One region of the Shewanella sp. 8A genome, then DNA from elsewhere that is predicted to be linked to it. Evidence: predicted binding sites of a transcription regulator. Region 1 holds the regulator's gene; the other holds the start of a gene.
The links. The regulator FliA, encoded in region 1, starts transcription of late flagellar genes. The targets are predictions, from matches to a motif close to CTAAAGNTNNNNNNNNNNNNGCCGATA.
Positions count from the first base shown of each region.

Region 2: M0413_RS13020 (DUF5610 domain-containing protein) is a predicted target of FliA. The motif match lies at 4,344-4,370, and genes of this name have one in related genera.

Region 1 covers NZ_JAMDJP010000027.1:20,356-26,557, forward strand. Annotated here, with positions in the region: gene flhF (flagellar biosynthesis GTPase FlhF) at 1-1,021, shown strand, start outside; gene M0413_RS17525 (MinD/ParA family protein) at 1,026-1,907, shown strand; gene M0413_RS17530 (RNA polymerase sigma factor FliA) at 1,900-2,613, shown strand; gene cheY (chemotaxis response regulator CheY) at 2,661-3,044, shown strand; gene M0413_RS17540 (protein phosphatase CheZ) at 3,058-3,795, shown strand; gene M0413_RS17545 (chemotaxis protein CheA) at 3,811-6,114, shown strand; gene M0413_RS17550 (protein-glutamate methylesterase/protein-glutamine glutaminase) at 6,135-6,202, shown strand, end outside.
Region 2 covers NZ_JAMDJP010000015.1:37,926-44,127, reverse strand. Annotated here, with positions in the region: gene M0413_RS13045 (ABC transporter permease) at 1-470, opposite strand, end outside; gene M0413_RS13040 (Fe(3+) ABC transporter substrate-binding protein) at 529-1,536, opposite strand; gene M0413_RS13035 (hypothetical protein) at 1,752-2,171, shown strand; gene M0413_RS13030 (glutathione S-transferase N-terminal domain-containing protein) at 2,178-2,774, opposite strand; gene M0413_RS13025 (ferredoxin--NADP reductase) at 2,846-3,595, opposite strand; gene M0413_RS13020 (DUF5610 domain-containing protein) at 3,705-4,310, opposite strand; gene M0413_RS13015 (phosphoglycerate mutase family protein) at 4,494-5,087, shown strand; gene M0413_RS13010 (FMN-binding glutamate synthase family protein) at 5,099-6,202, shown strand, end outside.

The DNA.
Region 1 (6,202 bases):
AGGATTACAAGCTACCGCAGCTGCGCCTAAAGCTGAGCGCCGTGATATGGGCAATCCCTTCGATAAAAAGTCACAGAGTTCGCAAAAGCAAAATGCCGATCTTGAAGCCATGCGCGACGAGTTATCATCCTTACGTAATTTGTTGACCCATCAGGTTTCAGCATTGATGACTGAGCATAAAAAGCGTATCGACCCTGTCGGTGCCATGCTGGAGTCAAAGTTGTTGGAGGCCGAGTTTTCACCAGCGGTGGCAAACAAATTAGCTGCGCTGAGCCAACACTATACTCCTGCAGAATTAGTTCGTGCACTGCCGCAAAGTCTTGCGAATATGCTTGATAATCAAGGTGATGATATTGTTAAGCAAGGCGGTGTTGTGGCATTAGTTGGTCCCACTGGAGTGGGGAAAACCACTTCCTTGGCTAAACTGGCCGCACGCTTTGCTGCTCACCATGGTGCTGACCAAGTGGCATTGATTACCACAGATCATTATCGTATTGGCGCCTATGAGCAATTGGCCACCTATGGCAAAATCATGGGCTGCCCAGTCAAACAAGCCCATGACCTTGCTGAACTAGAGCAAATTCTGTATCAGTTTAGAAATCGCAAGCTAGTATTGATAGATACCGCGGGTATGGGCCAACGAGATATGCGGCTTTACCAGCAACTTGATAATTTAACTGCAAATAGCAGAATACCTATCCGCAGTTATCTGGTACTGTCTGCCACAGGACAGCGCCGCGTGCTGCAAGATGCTGTAAATCACTTTAAACGCATTCCCTTATCTGGTGTTGTACTCACCAAACTTGATGAATCTGTGTCTTTAGCGGGCGCATTAAGTGTGTTGATCCAAAGTGGATTGCCATTAAGTTATGTTACGGATGGGCAGCGAGTGCCCGAAGATATGAAAGTTGCTGATACTTTGATGCTCGCTGAGCAAGCATTAGCGGCCTTAGAAAACACAGAACAACAATCGTTACCAGACACAGCGTGGTCAGATAATATGACCTGTGCATTTGAGTAGAGTTATGACCCTGGATCAAGCAAGTGGTTTACGTATGATGAATCAACCCTATAACGAAAAAGTGAAAGTAATCGCGGTTACGGGTGGTAAAGGTGGTGTGGGTAAAACCAGCGTATCCATCAATACTGCCGTAGCATTAGCCGAGAAGGGCAAGCGTGTCTTAGTGCTTGATGCTGACCTTGGCTTAGCAAACGTCGATGTCATGTTAGGGATCCGTGCTGAACGTAACCTTTCCCATGTATTGTCTGGCGATGCTGAGTTAGATGACATTATTGTCCGGGGGCCTAAAGGTATTGGGATTGTGCCAGCCACATCGGGTACTCAGGGCATGGTTGAGCTAAGTCCTGCGCAACATGCGGGCTTAATTCGTGCTTTCAGTGAGATGCGCACCCAGTTTGATATCCTCATCGTGGATACTGCCGCGGGGATTTCTGACATGGTACTCAGTTTCTCCCGTGCGTCACAGGATGTGTTGGTTGTTGTTTGTGACGAACCAACGTCTATTACTGACGCCTATGCGTTAATCAAAATCCTCAGCCGTGAACACGGCGTCTTCCGCTTTAAAATTGTTGCAAATATGGTGCGTAGTTTACGCGAAGGTATGGAATTGTTTGCTAAACTCAGTAAAGTGACCGACAGATTCTTGGACGTGGCACTTGAATTAGTTGCGACCATTCCATTTGATGAAAATTTGCGTAAATCGGTTCGCAAGCAAAAGTTAGTGGTTGAAGCTTATCCTAAGTCTCCCGCTGCGATTGCTTACCAAGGTCTAGCGAATAAAATTATGAGCTGGCCAGTACCACAGCAACCTGGTGGGCATTTGGAGTTTTTCGTTGAGCGCTTAGTTCAACGACCAGATTTTCAAGAGGAAAAAACGAGTGAATAAAGCCGCAGCGTATACTTGTTTAGACAATAAAACGTCAATCGTTGAACAGTATGCACCGTTGGTTAAAAGAATTGCACATCACTTGCTCGCCAGATTACCTGCCTCTGTGCAGTTAGATGACCTGCTACAGGCGGGGATGATGGGATTATTAGAAGCATCATCTAAGTTTGATGGCGGTAAAGGTGCAAAGTTTGAAACCTTCGCCGGCATAAGGATCCGTGGCGCCATGTTGGATGAAATCCGCCGTGGCGATTGGGTTCCTCGTTCTGTCCACCGAAATAATCGTCGAGTTGCCCAAGCCATTGATGAATTAGAGCAAGTGCTAGGTCGTGATGCGCGCGACACAGAAATTGCAGAAAAACTTGATATGACGCTCGATGAGTACCATCATATTCTTAATGATGTTTCTGTTGGTAAAATCATAGGGATAGAAGACTTAGGCGTATCACAGGATATACTCACTACAAGTGATGATGTTAGCGATGGTACGTTTGAGGTCTTGGCAGAAACCCAGTTTCATTCTGCACTTGTTGAGGCGATAAAATTATTGCCCGAAAGGGACGCGCTAGTGCTATCGTTATATTACGATGAAGCATTGAATTTAAAAGAGATTGGCGCCATTCTTGAGGTAAGCGAATCGCGTGTTAGCCAGATATTAAGTCAGGCAATGTTGCGACTCAAAGGCAAACTCAAGCATTGGACATAAGTATAATTATTAATTGAGCACTGAATGTCAGCTCACCGGAGGAAACCTTGGACAAGAATATGAAGATTCTCATCGTTGATGACTTTTCGACAATGAGACGTATCATCAAGAACTTGTTGCGAGACTTGGGCTTTAACAACACCCAGGAAGCGGACGATGGCTCAACCGCCTTGCCAATGTTGCAAAAAGGCGATTTTGATTTTGTCGTTACAGACTGGAATATGCCAGGCATGCAGGGTATCGATTTACTTAAAGCCATTAGGGCCGATGACTCCTTGAAGCATCTACCGGTATTAATGGTCACTGCCGAGGCAAAACGTGAACAAATTATTGCTGCTGCACAAGCGGGTGTGAATGGGTATGTGGTAAAGCCTTTTACCGCAGCAACATTGAAAGAGAAGCTAGATAAAATATTTGAACGACTCGCTTAAGCAGGGATGAGCTATGAAGTCACATACATCAGGGCTCATCACGCTCGAGCATGCTCAGCGTTTAGTCGAACTGTTAAGCGCGAATGAACAAAATCAAGCTGATGATTTATTAAGAGAACTGGCAGCTCCTCTTCAGAGGGAACTTTTTGATGAGGTAGGCAAACTCACTCGCCAATTGCATAGCGCTCTTATGGATTTCCAAATCGATAATCGGTTAGTTGAGTTAGCAAATACAGAAATACCCGATGCTAAGGAACGGCTAAGTTATGTCATTGACATGACTGAACAAGCTGCAAATAAGACTATGGATGCTGTTGAGGAGTGCTTGCCGTTAGCGAATGCATTAACCGCGAACATCCAACAAGTGATGCCATCGTGGGACAAATTAATGCGTCGTGAAATTGCCCTCAGTGATTTTAAGGTGCTTTGCCATAACGTTCAGCATTTGATGTCGCGAAGTGAATTGGACTCAAACCGATTACGCGAATTGCTCAACCAAATATTGATGGCGCAGGATTTTCAAGACCTGACTGGACAAATGATCCGCAGGGTAATCGATCTAGTGATGGAAGTTGAAAGTAATCTGGTGTCTATGCTGACGGTGTTTGGTGAACAGCCAATGATTGAGAGTCAGATTACTCAGAAAAATAATATTGAAGCTGAAGGGCCGATAATGAATGCCGAGCTTCGTCAAGATGTAGTAACAGGTCAAGACGAAGTGGATGATCTGCTATCGAGTCTGGGTTTCTAACTGGGAGTCAATTTGATGGCCTTTGATGTAGATGAAGAGATACTCCAGGACTTTTTAATCGAGGCGGGGGAAATATTAGAGTTGCTTCAAGAGCAGCTTGTTGCCCTTGAGAATAATCCTGATGATACTGACTTGCTAAATGCCATTTTTAGGGGGTTTCACACCGTAAAGGGCGGCGCAGGTTTCCTAAGTTTGACTCCCATGGTTGATGTCTGCCATGAGGCAGAAAACACATTCGATTTATTGCGTACTGGCAAGCGCAGTGTCACAGCAGAATTAATGGATATTATTCTTCAGGCTGTTGATGCAATTAACACCATGTTTGCTCAAACCCAGCAGGGAGAGCAACAAGATCCTGCTGATGCTGCATTACTTGCAAAATTAAAGTTACTTAGTTCTGGTGAGCCTCTGCCGTCAGAATTAGGACAAACTGCGTCAGAGCCTGAATCTATTGCTGAGCCCGAACCCGAGCCCGTTATTGAAACTGTTGTTGACGTTGTCGCAGTTGAAGAGATGCCTGTTGAGGCTGCGAGTTCTTCAAACTCAAGTATTGATGAGATTAATGAAGCGGAGTTTGAGGCTTTGCTTGATGCACTGCACGGTAGTGGAAAAGGTCCCGGTGTGACTAACACTACTAATGCTGATGTTGTGGCAGCGCCCACTGCGTCAATTCCCTCTGTATCAAATACAGCCAAGCCCAAAGTACAACAAGCTACCAGCTCGGGTGATGATATCACTGACGATGAGTTTGAAGCCCTGCTTGATGAGCTTCATGGTTCAGGAAAATTTAATGGCAAAGTAGATACACCTATATCACCTCAGCCTAAGGTTGAAACTGTTGCTGTGCCAGTGTCAACACCAACTGCTGTTGCTGTCGATTCAGACGAAATTACTGACGATGAATTTGAGCGTTTACTCGACGAACTTCATGGAAAAGGTGGGGCACCAGCCAAAGCTGTTGCAAAAGTGGAATCTGCGAAACCGACTCCCACTCCTGCCACATCTGCTGCGGCTCCTGCTGTGCCTAAAGCCAGTGTTACTCCGGTAACCCCTCCAGCGGTTAAACCTCAGGCCGAAGTTGCGCTCGCCGAGAAGGCTCCTGTTAAAGCGGCCGCTGCCGCATCAGCAAATGTTCCTCAAGGTGAAACGACCGTTCGCGTAGATACTGCACGACTCGACCAAATCATGAATATGGTGGGAGAGCTAGTATTAGTACGTAACCGTTTGGTGAGTTTGGGCATTAGTCGTGATGACGAAGAGATGTCTAAGGCGCTCGCGAATCTAGATTTAGTGACTGCTGATTTGCAAGGCGCGGTCATGAAAACCCGTATGCAGCCTATCAAAAAGGTTTTTGGCCGTTTCCCTCGCGTTGTTCGTGATTTAGCCCGTACGCTCAATAAAGAAATTGATTTAGTGTTGGTCGGTGAAGAAACTGATCTTGATAAAAACTTGGTTGAGGCGCTGGCGGATCCTTTAGTGCACTTGGTTCGTAACTCGGTCGACCATGGTATTGAAATGCCAAATGACCGTGAAGCCTCTGGCAAACCCAGGACGGGGACGATTACTCTATCGGCAAGCCAAGAGGGTGACCATATTCTGCTAAAAATCGAAGATGATGGCGCAGGTATGGATCCCGAAAAGTTAAAACAAATTGCCATTAAACGTGGCGTGCTGGATGAAGATTCCGCTGCGCGTATGACGGACAACGAAGCTTATAACTTGATCTTTGCCCCAGGCTTTTCAACCAAGGTCGAGATTTCAGATATCTCTGGTCGTGGCGTGGGAATGGACGTGGTTAAAACCCGTATCACCCAACTCAACGGTACTGTGCATATTGACTCGATGAAAGGCAAAGGCACCATACTTGAGATTAAAGTGCCGTTAACCTTGGCAATTATGCCAACACTTATGGTCGATGTGGCTAAACAAGTTTTTGCATTACCTTTATCCAGTGTTAATGAGATTTTTCATCTCGATCTTACCAAAACCAATATTGTTGACGGACAACTCACTGTCATCGTTCGCAACAAGGCCGTGCCGCTATTCTATCTAGAGCATTGGTTGCATCGAAATAAAACTACCTTCAAACATGGTGACAAGAAACATGGTCATGTCGTGATAGTGCAGTTAGGTATGATGCAGATCGGTTTTGTTGTGGATGCACTGATTGGCCAAGAAGAGGTGGTGATTAAGCCACTGGGAGCCTTGTTGCACGGTACGCCAGGTATGGCTGGGGCAACGATTACATCCGATGGTGGTATTGCGCTTATCTTGGATGTTCCTGGGCTATTAAAGCATTATGCGAAAAATAAAAGTTAGTTCCCAAGTTAAGGAATGGAATGGCCATTAAAGTATTAGTCGTTGATGACTCAAGCTTTTTTAGACGACGTGTTAGTGAAATAGTCAA
Region 2 (6,202 bases), on a different contig from region 1:
AGATAAATATAGGGAAATAACACCAGCGATAACACACACGCTGCACCACCTAAGGTGCGAATATCAGGGAAAAAGTAATCCTGCGGAGAGCTCCAACCAAAGAGCGCGCGCAAACTCCTTTGTACTGGGCCGGCGTAATCAAATAAATCCGTATACACGTAGGCAACAATGTAGGCTGGCATGGCTAAGGGCAATAACAAAGCCCATTGCAAATACCGTCTACCGACAAATTCACAGCGCGCCATTAACCAAGCGCAGGGCAACGCTAGCAAGAGTGAGCCAGTACTCACCCACAGGATCAACCATAAGCTATTAGTGATGTATGTCGGTAATACAGTAGAAAGTAGATGACCAAAAACGGCCTCATCGGGCTGAGCCGCTTGAAGAAGTAACGCAACGAGGGGTAACACCAGTAGCACAGCTATGGCATAACCAGTAAGCGACCAGCTTCTGGCTAATCCTAAAATCATGTGGCTCCTTTAAACAAGTGCGCCAATTAATGGCGCACTTATCGATTTAACTGCCTAACTAGAGGTCAAACTGAACTTCATCTAACAATTTCACTGCTGCTTGGTGATATTCCGCCAGCTTGAAAATCGGCAACTTATCAGATTTAAACTCGCCCCAAGAGGCCACTAAGGTTGAAGGTGCAACATCGGCTTTTACTGGATATTCCATATTCACTTCGGCATAGGCTTTTTGCGCCACATCGCCAGAGAGGAATTCCATCAACTTGATAGCATTGTCTTTATTCGGCGCGTAGCGAGTGAGTACCATACCTGAAACGTTGACATGGGCACCGCGGTCAGCCTGATTAGGGAAATTAATCACCACGGCTTCAGCCCAGCTCTTTTGCTCCGGATCTTGCAGCATATTGCCATAGTAGTAGCTGTTACCAATCGCGATATCACATAAGCCTTCTTTTACCGCTTGAACCTGTCCGCGATCGTTACCTTGAGGCTTGCGGGCTAAGTTAGTTTTCACGCCCTGTAGCCACGTTTTCGTGTCCGCCTCACCGTGATGAGCAATCATCGAAGCCACCAAGGCGATGTTGTAAGGATGCTTACCGCTGCGAGTACAAATCTTACCTTTGTATTTAGGATCGGCGAGATCCTCATAGCGAATCGCTTGTGGGCCTAAGCGATCTTTTGCCGTATAGAGGTTTCGAACACGCATCGTCAAGGCATACCATTGCCCATCCGGATCACGGTATTGCGCTGGAATATTGCTATTGAGCTGCTCACTTTTCACGGGAGAAGTCAGATCTTTTTCGACTAATTCGACCAAACGAGAAAAATCTGAAGTTAACACTAGATCGGCGGGCGATAAGCGACCTTCACGGGCGATACGTTCGGCAATCCCGTCTTTGGCAAACACCACATTCACGCCAATGCCTGTTTCTTCAGTAAAGCGCTTCAAGATGGGCTCAATCAAAAACGCTTGACGATAGGAATAAACCGTTAATTTTTCATCCGCATGTGCAGACTGTGCAACCGATATTAACCCAATTAAAGCGGCACAAGTTACCCATTTCATTCGCGATTTCTCCTCAAAATGATGACGTCAAACGTGAGTCGTTCTTAGACTAAAAATGATAATAGTTATCAGTTTCGCAAGAGTAATTGATCGACTTGAGGAGAGCAATAGTTAGTATAACTTTTTGTTTTTAATGAAATTAAGATATAAAAAGGCGAATTATCTCAAACCAAACTAAACTGAATCTTAATTTTTAAAAATAGTTGGGAGGTATTATGTTTAGCATGCTACTACTCTTCATTACCATTCTTGGACTAGCGATATTTATGACCTACCAAAATAGTCAAAAGCAGCACAAGTCGTTTGCCAAAACCACGAGTTTGGCAAAACGAGCAAAGCACGGAACGACGATATTGAATGCCTTCCACTGCGTGAGTATTGAAAACGAAGCTAATTGCTGCAAACAGGTCGATGCAATTAAAGGAAAACGCTTCCTGTCAAAAGAAGCGCCTGAAATTCCAATGAAAGGCTGCACCCAAAGCCAATGTCAGTGCCACTATAAACACTATGACGATAGGCGCCAAGCTGGTAACGATCGCCGAGTTGACTACGGCATAACTAAAGATCTCTTCGGCGCATTTGGTGAACATAATCGCCGAGATAAGCCTAAAGGCCGGCGCTTAACCGACCATTGACAATATTTATTGTGGGCGAGTATCTACAAACGCAGGTAAATCACGCATTTCGCTAAACCAGATCGCAGTCGCTGGAGCAACTTTACGCCAATCGAGTTCAGGGTGTCTGAAATCCACATAATCCAACAAACAGATTAACGCTAACTGTGGCGCTTGTATGGTTGCTTGAGTAATCACGCTCTGATGCTCCATCTGCATCAACCCACGCAGCAGAGCCTGCTCAAAACGTGATGTCCAAAAAGCTGATCTCACCCCCTCATCTTCACGCATTTGCTCTTGGCGCAACTTCACCGCGCTATCAATTAATCCCTTGATCATCGAGTACTGGCACTGCAATACCCAGTTATAAGGTTGACCGCCAAACATTTCCTGTGAACCTAATTCTGCGTCCAGATAACGCATAATCACTTCGCTATCGAAAATAGGCACGCCATCATTCGTGATCAGGCAAGGAATCTGACCTAACGGATTAACATCAAGCAACTGTGCCGTATTTTCCATTGGATTAACGAGAACTTCTTCAATATCTTTAATCCCTAAATAACGGATTAAGCTACGAACACAGCGAGCATAGGGTGACGCAAGGGAGCAGAGCAACTTCATCAAAAAATCCTTCTAAACGACAACTATAAAGCAACGAATACGTTGGTAACGGATGCTAAACACTCTCATTATTACCAATATTTTTCTACGGTAATTTGCCCAGGAGCACGGCGTAAATTTTTCGAGAGCCCCTTATCAAGCAATGCCGCTTGGGCGCCGCTAATCATCCCAGGATTACCGCAAATCATCACCTGGGAATCCGCCGCACTTAAGGTTAATCCGACTTTTCGCTCGATTTCACCCGAGACTAAGCCATCGGGAATACGACATTGCAATGCGTCATCAAGCTTTTCACGGGTCACAGTTAAACACAGGATAAACTGATTTGGATATTGCATCGAATAAGCCTTTAGTTTATCGAGGTAGGCTAAATCTTTAGCTTCGCGCACACCATAGACAAGCACAATTTTCTCAAAACGCTGCCAAGGTTCGGCGGTATCCAGCATGGATAAGAATGGCCCGATGGCCGTACCTGTGGCTAAAAACCATAAATGCCGACCTTGTAATTCTCCCTTTGGGATCTCATCTAAGGTCATAAAACCCGTTGCCGTTGGAGTGATTTCTATTTCATCACCGATGGTAAGATTCTGTAATTGTGGGGATAACTGGCCATCCTCTACAGCAACAGCCAAAATCTCGGCATAGGGTTTATCGGGAGAATTAACCAGGGAATAAGCTCTAGCGATACGCTTATCATCTTGAAGTTGACTGAGTTTAATAAATTGACCGGGAATAAAGGGAGCTAACTCGGCCGCTATCCGCAGTGAAAATAACTTGTCGTTCCAATCAATACGTTCAATAACGCGTCCCCTAGTCCACATAACTCGCCCTCAAGCAAAACGTTAAATAGGCTCCTAGCATAGACGGTTATTCACACAACAAAAACCCCTTATTGTAAGGGGCTTAAGAGTTAAGATATGCAGGATTAAATTAAGTGTTAGTCGCTTGAGTCTCATTTGATTTTTTATTAAAACTGTCCCTAAAGGCCTGTAATCCTTCTTGAACGAGCCCATAGGTTTTATCCACACCATCGGCAATATCGCCCTGCAACACTTTAAGACCAGATAAAATATCCCTCGCCTCTTTAAAGCCATTATCGATAGCGCCACCAATGATGGTCATAAAGCTGTCGAGCTGTTCGTCAAAACTCATATTCGAATTTTGCTGCTGATGAACACTAAAAAATTGCGTCGCGAAACTCACAATACGATCGGCAGTGGCCTCGGGGGACGTATCGACACCGTTATCATAGGCGGTTTGAATCGCGTTCTCGCCCATAGAAGGAGCTAACTCTTTGTTTATCGCTTCGATTGCTGCGCGATAAAGCAAGGTCATAGATTGATCACCCGACTTTAGGCTTACATCTTCCTGCGCCGATAGAATTGCTTGATTCATTAACTGCTTACTAGTTTGCTGCGCCGTCTGTTTAGAGGTGGCATCCACATTTTTCGTCTTATCACTATTTGCCGCGTTTTCAGCATATTTACTGTGGGTCGAAGAAGTGCTCTGTACCTGTGCAGGGTTATTGATTTCCATGATGCTAGTCCACTCAACTTGGGGAGACTTAATTATCGACCAAAATTTGAGCAACTTTAGCAATTTTATAAATTGCAGTACCATTCATACTTAATGCGATGATACAAATAGAGAATAGGTTTGTTTATTCAATACCATCCTAACCCCACTCTTGCACACGCCCATAAAATAAGGATATAAGGCATGGCAATCGCCCAGTATGTACATGGTTTTTTGCGGCATAATCGAAGAATCGGTTTCAATTCAGGAACGCTAATACAATCATTACTGATAAGTCTGCTATTCTTCGCCAGCATTGGACTTAGTCCGATCAATCAAGCTATTGCCGATAATCGATTAATCATTATCGTAAGACATGCAGAAAAAGCTGATGAGCCCGCAGGCGATCCTCCCCTTTCAGCCAGTGGCAATATACGTGCTCAGGCGCTTATCAGCGCCTTAAAACGTACCCCCATTTCACAGCTGATTGCGACCCAATATCAAAGAACTCAGCAAACCTTATTACCGATTTCAACGGAACGGCATTTACCGATTACTGTGCTCGAGGCAAAAAAACCTCTCGAAACCCATATCCAACATATTGTTGAACAAGTACATGCGGTTAAAGGTAACAGCTTAATTGCAGGGCACTCCAACACCGTGCCACTTATCATCAAGGCTCTCGGTGGACCAGACATTCCCAACATCAGTGAAGATGATTACAGCCAGTTGTTTTTACTTTCCATTAATGATGGACAACCTGCCAGCTTGATCTCCACCCGCTACGGCAATGAATAGAGGATAACAAAATGCACGAATTGAATTGGTTTATGTGGGGACTAGATCTCTTATCTGGGCTGTTTTTAATCATTATCGGTTTTGGCGCTCTAGCCATTGTCTACATGTACTTTGCTGACAAATTGCAAACCAAACAGGCAGTACGCCATAACTATCCTGTGATTGGTCGTTTTAGATATTTATTTGAGAAACAAGGTGAATTTTTCAGACAATACTTTTTTGCCCAGGACAGGGAAGAACTCCCCTTTAACCGCGCAGAACGAAGCTGGGTATATAGAGCGGCTAAAAATGTCGATAGAACGATAGCATTTGGCTCGACCCGGCCCTTGGACACGACTGGTACGATTATGTTTATGAATACCGCCTTTCCGACCCAAGATGAGGACATTACACCCATTCATCCGCTGACTATTGGCGCCGATTGCCGCGAACCTTACACCACAAATACCATTTGCCACATCTCTGCCATGAGCTTTGGCGCTCTGTCCCGCCCCGCTATCACCGCCTTATCCCATGGTGCGGCGCAGGCAGGTTGTTGGTTAAATACAGGTGAAGGCGGTTTAAGCCCTTATCATTTAAAGGGCGGCTGTGATTTAGTCTTTCAAATCGGCACCGCCAAATATGGCGTTCGTAACGAGCACGGCCATTTAGACGATAACAAACTCAAAACAATTGCAGCGCACCCTCAAGTCAAAATGTTTGAAATCAAAATGAGTCAAGGTGCAAAACCCGGTAAAGGTGGCATCCTACCTGGCGTAAAAGTGACAGAGGAAATCGCCCATATTCGCGGTATTCCACAGGGACAAGATTCCATCAGTCCCAACGGTCATATCGAGTTTAAAAATGTTGGCGATATTCTGGATATGATTGCCAGAGTGCGCGAAGTAACGGGTAAACCCACAGGAATAAAAGCCGTACTCGGCGACGTAACATGGCTTGAAGATTTTTGCGATGAAATTGAACGTCGTGGAGAAGCATCTGCTCCAGACTTTTTCACCTTAGATAGCGCCGATGGTGGAACAGGTGCAGCGCCGCAACCTTTAATGGATTGTGTTGGCCTACCGCTAAAAGAAAGTCTACCTATTTTGGTTAATGTATTGATTCAACGCGGACTG